DNA from 2 places in the Bacillus sp. NEAU-Y102 genome. Region 1 is predicted to be linked to the other one. Evidence: riboswitches for the same ligand, from Rfam matches in the RefSeq annotation. Region 1 holds a riboswitch; the other holds the start of a gene.

Region 1 (3,182 bases):
TAAAGAAGTAGAAAAAGAATATATTGAAAATGCGAAAGTAATTGGTGCAACTCTATCAAAATGTGCAATTGATGCGCTAATTTATGAGCGTACATTTGATTTAGTTGTCGTAGATGAAGTGAGTATGGCGTTCGTTCCGCAAATCGCATTAGCTGCTTCACTTGGAAAACGTATCGTTGTTTGTGGCGACTTTTTACAATTACCTCCAATTGCGATGGCGAACCATGAACTTGTTCGCAAATGGCTTGGGGAAGATATGTTTTACCATGCTGGGATTGTTGAGTCTGTTAATAAATCAGAAGCACATCCGAACCTATTTATGTTGCAGGAACAAAGACGTATGCATGCGGATATATCGAAGTTTACGAATTCGTTTATTTATAAAAATAGAGTATACGATCATCCGTCTGTTTCAGAGCGTAAAGAACTTGCGCAATTGCAGCCGTTCGCAAATGAAGCGAGTGTTTTATTTGATACGAGCAAAATGGGAGCTTTTTCGTTAAAAGATGCGGCTTCTGGTTCACGTTTTAACATTATGTCTGGTTTAGTAGCGATGCAAATGATGTTAATCGGATTGTTAGACGGTGTTCAGTCGATTGGTGTTGTGACACCTTACAGGGCGCAGTCACGCTTTTTATCAACGTGTATTAGAGAAATGTTGCAGAGAACGAAATATCAAAACATACCAGTTTTAGCGGCGACAGTTCATAAGTTCCAAGGTTCTGAAAGAGATATGATGATCTTTGATACGGTTGACAGTTATCCGCAAGAACGACCTGGCGTATTATTCTTTGATCACAAAAACCATCGCCTCGTCAATGTAGCAGTGACAAGAGCGAGAGGGAAGTTCATTCAATTATCAGATTGCCATTATATGCGTAAAAACCTTTCGAGAAAACAAGCGTTATCACAATTAACAGCTCATATAGAACGTCATGGAGATGTGTATGATCGCACGACATCAAGACAATTGTGGGAACGGAAAATTTCGAAACGTTTACGCTGGTTTATGGAAATGAATCTTGAAGAGCCGAAAGGGTTATTAAAAGATATTTTAGCCGCAAAACGAAAAATTATTATTTCACTTCCAAGTACAAAACAAGTGGATAAGCGAGTATGGCAAGCGTTAATGCGTACAAATGCACAGATAACAGTTTATAGTGATGGACCAGTTCCACTGAAAAATGTAAAGTTACAAAGACAAAATAAAGCATTCCCGTTTATCGTAATTGATGATGAAATCTTCTGGGCAGGCGCACCGCTTACATCTCAAATGATGTTTGAAGGTAGTACAGAATTTCCGTACGTATGTGCCAGACTGCAAGCGCCAGAAACAATTGGTGTATTAAAAGGATTTTTAGATATTCGGTAAATTCGGATAGGAATTCCTTGACTTTTATTTGGAATGAACTTAGAATGAATGTAATTTAATATAATTTTATGAAAATTCTTATCGCGAGAGGTGGAGGGACTGGCCCTATGATACCTCGGCAGCGGATTCGTTATGAATACTGTGCCAATTCCAGCAAGGTAACTTGAAAGATAAGAAAGAAGCTCATTTTGATTGTATATACAGAAGCCTCTTTCTATCTTTTAGAAAGAGGCTTTTTTACGTGAAAATAAAAGGAGGAAGAACAATGGGAGCGACAGGAGTAACGTCACAAAGAAAAACAATTGAAGAGAGTATCGAAAGAAATAAGGAAAAGTACATAGAAACAAGTCATGATATTCATGCGAATCCGGAGATTGGAAACCAAGAGTTTTACGCATCCAGAACGTTAAGCTTATTACTAGGTAGTGCAGGATTTCAGCTGCAACACAATATAGCTGGACATGAAACAGGTTTTATCGCGCGAAAAAGTTCAGGAAAACAAGGACCAGTCATTGCATTTTTAGCGGAGTATGACGCTTTACCAGGACTAGGTCATGCGTGTGGTCACAATTTAATTGGCACAATTAGCGTTGCAGCAGCAATCGCATTATCAGAAACGCTTGAAGAAATTGGCGGGGAAGTTGTCGTGTTTGGTACACCAGCAGAAGAAGGCGGGCCAAATGGTAGCGCGAAATCAAGTTATGTAAAGGCAGGTTTATTTAAAGACATTGATGCGGCGCTTATGATTCATCCGAGCGCAAAGACAGCGACAACGAGTCCTTCATTAGCAGTCGATCCACTTGATTTTCATTTTTACGGAAAAACAGCTCACGCTGCAGCCTCACCAGAAGAAGGGATTAATGCATTAGATGCGGTTATTCAGCTCTATAACAGTATTAACGCACTTCGCCAACAACTTCCGTCAGACGTGAAAATTCATGGCGTTATTACAGAAGGCGGAAAAGCACCTAACATTATTCCTGACTACGCCGCGGCAAGGTTCTTCATCCGCGCAGCAACGCGAAAAAGATGTGCAGAAGTAACAGAAAAAGTAAGAAACATTGCTGAGGGAGCAGCGTTAGCAACAGGTGCAAAAGTAAAAATTCATCAATTCCAAAATGAAATCGATGAATTACTCGTAACAAAAACATATAACGATATCGTAGCGGAAGAATTAGAACTATTAGGTGAAGAGGTAAATCGTAAAGAAAGAGTAGGGATCGGTTCAACCGACGCAGGAAACGTAAGTCAAGTCGTACCGACAATTCATCCGTACATTAAAATCGGACCAGATGACTTAATTGCACATACGAATGAATTTAGAGAAGCAGCACGTTCAGAACTTGGAGATAAAGCATTAATTACATCGGCAAAAGCATTAGCAAATACGGCGTATCGATTAATTACGGAAGAAGGGTTGTTAGAGAAGGTGAAGGAGGAGTTTAGAGAGGTGCAGAGGAATCAGGGGTAAGGCACTTTTTCGAATATAAATCTAATTCATATGCAGAAATAATAGAAAAGAACATTGAAAAAAATCAATGTTCTTTTCTATTTATGAATCATTTGTTTCTTCATTAATTTTGAGGATGAATTTCTTTATTGATATCTTGGATCTGGTCTAGTCTAGTTTAATAGTAACGGTGATCTGTGAGTTCGAATTGCATTAAAGGATAATAACTAGAGAATGTGTTGTAATTAAAATTTATATTTCTATATTAATTTGTAAAATAAATTCACTTTATGTTATTATATTTCCCTTGGACTGACAGTTTATAAAATGTATAGTGAATATTTGAAAAGTTAAAATAGG
Region 2 (3,182 bases), on a different contig from region 1:
AGTCGAAATTTTTCTGCCGACCGTTTAATGTATTGGGAGAAAAGATTTTTCAGAAAAGTGTTCTTGTTGTGTAAATATAAACATTTTATAAAATGTTTCAAGAAGGGTTTTTTTTATAAAATACTTCGTTTATAATGGAGGAAAATATCGACATGAGATTGATTGCTCATGTAACGGTTCAGTAGTGTTATGAAAAGATAAGAAGGGGTGCACGCGCATCCTTTTTTCTATGCAGATATTATGAAAGAGGTGGTATGATGGAATTAACATTAAATTCGACTGTATGTTTACACACGATTCAATTTCGAAAAGAGCAAAAGAATTATATTGTAAAAGATACAATTACAGGAGAAAAATATGAAATGCCGCCACTTTGGATTGATGCATTGGCAATGATGCGTGACGGTTTTTTATTGGGAGAAATTGAGGAGAAATTAAAAGAAGAGTATCCATCTGAAGAAGTGAATATGTTAGCATTCACGAGGCAACTGTTAGAACTAGAACTTGTTGAAATGGTAGATGGAGAAGAGATAGCTTGCACAAAGAAGAAAGAGATAGATTGTTTAGCTTGGGTGCGTCCCCGTGTGGAACAATTCTTTCTTAATTTAAATAGAAAATATAGAAGCAAAGACCAGTAGTGGCCTTTGCTTTTTTTAATCCCGCTATTTGCCGGGCAGTAAGACCCCCACCTCAAAATTCAGCGGAAGCAAAGAAGTTAGGTGTGGGATGAACAAACCCCCCACTGATTAAAGGTTCGCTTTATAGGTTGTGTTTAAAATATAACAGCAAATGCTCTTGCGAAAGCACCGTCACTATTTTTAATTTTTAAAGGTGCGGCTGAGAAAAAGAAACGTTTTGTTTCGATAGCATCTAGATTTGTTAAGTTTTCGATTAAATAAATATTATTCCCTAGTAATATGTGATGAATCGGTGATGTTTCTGTTGTGACTTCATCAGGAGAAATGAAATCTAAACCGATAGATTTTACCTTTAATCGCACTAGTTCTTTAGCTAATTCTTCAGAAAGGTAAAATGCTTCTTTCTCATAAGCTTCTGTATTCCATTTAGTGGATAGATTAGAATGAAAAATAACAATATCACCTTCTTTTATGTCAGTATTATGCAATACTGCCTTAGGTAATTTTCGCTCTTGAATATGTGTTACATCTATAAGAACAGCTTCGCCTACAAATTGATCCAGCGGTAATTGATCGATGGTCGTTGCGCCTGAAATAAAATGCGCAGGGGCATCACAATGTGTGCCAACGTGAACGACAGAATGAAAATCTGTAACTTGATAGCCTGATTCTTCAACACTTGTAACAGCTTCTAGTTGTATTTTAGGTGTTCCAGGAAATTGAGACATATTATTTTCAAATGTTTGCGATAGATCAATTACTTTCATTTTACATACCTCCAATATATATTTTTCAAATAATAAAAAGCTCATCCTTCAGTATCAAGAAAGATGAGCTTTACATGCTAGTTGAGTTTTATCTTCCAAAATGCAATGCATTTTGCAGGAATTAGCACCTATTCAGTTTGTATAAACTGAGGTTGCTGGGCTTCAAAGGGCCGGTCCCTCTGCCTCTCTTGATAAAGAAGTATTTAATTTTGAAATCGGAATTTTCCGATAGTTAAATTGTAATTCATTTCCTTTTTTCGTGCAATACAAAATAGGTATTCACCCAAATAAAGCTGCTCGCATATTGTAGCTTATGTAAATAGAATGCTGCGAAGGAGTGAGTGCAGTGACAGGAAATGTATTGAATTATTATGCTGGTGGTAATACAGCTAGGGGATTTCACAATTTATACGAAGAGAATTTAAAAGGATTAGACAGATTATTTATCTTAAAGGGTGGCCCAGGAACGGGAAAATCTTCTTTAATAAAGGCAATAGGTCGGGAATGGGTTGAAAAAGGATATGATATTGAATTTTTACATTGTTCTTCTGACAATAAATCGGTTGATGGTGTAATTATCCCAAAATTAAAAGTAGGAATTGTTGATGGGACATCGCCGCATGTTATTGAGCCAAAAATGCCAGGCGTTGTTGAAGAATATATAAATTTAGGAATTGCTTGGGACTCAAATAAACTAAGAAAGCAGAAGTTAGAAATTGAAAGATTTGTTTCAGAAGCAAGCAAAGCTTTTCAGTCTGCTTACGCACATTTTAAAGAGGCATTGGTTATACATGATGAGTGGGAGAAGATATATATTGATAATATAGATTTTAATAAAGCAAATGAACTAACCGATCAGCTAATCCAGAAATTATTTGCAGATAAAAGCGGGAGACAATCGCTTGTAAAACATCGTTTTTTAGGAGCTGCTACACCGAAAGGAGCAGTTGATTTTGTTCCTAATTTAACAGAAGGGTTACCACATCGTTATTTTATAAAAGGGCGCCCAGGCTCTGGAAAATCAACGATGCTCAAAAAGTTAGCTAAGGAAGCTGAAGAAAAAGGGTTTGAAGTTGAAGTATATCATTGCGGATTTGACCCGAATAGTCTTGATATGGTTATCGTAAGAGAATTAGGATTTGCAATTTTTGATAGCACCGCACCACATGAATATTTTCCAAGTCGCGAGGGTGATGAAATTATTGATATGTATGCCCTTATTGTTACGCCAGGGACGGATGAGAAATATGCGAAGGAAATTCGTGATGTCTCCATTCAGTATAAAGCAAAAATGAATGAGGCGATGTCTTTCTTAGCGAAAGCAAAATCGGTTCGTGATAAATTAGAACGAATTTATATTGCTGCTATGGATTTTTCAATAGTAGATGCATATAAAGAGGAGATTCAAAAAGAGTTTGAACGAATTGCTGCTACTGTAATTGAAAAGCAACAATAGACGTTTCATTAGGCTGTCAGTAATTTCTGACAGTTTTTTTAGTATGTAGTAAAATTAATAGTGTATTGTCGAATTTCCAAGGAAATAATCAAAAAATGGAGTTGTTATGAAATGAGAGAGAAAATCGAGTTGGAGTTAGAAAGAATTGAAAAAGAGAATGATGTGAAAATTTTATTTGCGGTGGAATCAGGGAGTCGTGCTTGGGGGTTTCCATCGAAAGATAGCGATTATGATGTTAGGTTTATTTATATACATCCAGTAGAATGGTATTTATCAATTCATGATAAACGAGATGTAATTGAATATCCAATTAGCGATGAT

The links. A riboswitch is a leader RNA that binds a small molecule or an ion and turns the genes downstream of it on or off. The one in region 1 is predicted to bind S-adenosylmethionine.
Region 2: another riboswitch for S-adenosylmethionine. It lies ahead of ACYFX0_RS22095 (cyclase family protein); the one in region 1 lies ahead of ACYFX0_RS00445 (M20 family metallopeptidase).

The regions. Positions count from the first base shown of each region.
Region 1 covers NZ_JBTWFK010000001.1:96,795-99,976, reverse strand. Annotated here, with positions in the region: gene ACYFX0_RS00450 (AAA domain-containing protein) at 1-1,372, shown strand, start outside; SAM riboswitch class I at 1,448-1,549, shown strand; gene ACYFX0_RS00445 (M20 family metallopeptidase) at 1,638-2,843, shown strand.
Region 2 covers NZ_JBTWFK010000009.1:75,535-78,716, forward strand. Annotated here, with positions in the region: gene ACYFX0_RS22085 (ATP-binding protein) at 1-28, shown strand, start outside; gene ACYFX0_RS22090 (hypothetical protein) at 258-638, shown strand; gene ACYFX0_RS22095 (cyclase family protein) at 773-1,405, opposite strand; SAM riboswitch class I at 1,491-1,603, opposite strand; gene ACYFX0_RS22100 (PRK06851 family protein) at 1,752-2,861, shown strand; gene ACYFX0_RS22105 (nucleotidyltransferase domain-containing protein) at 2,973-3,182, shown strand, end outside.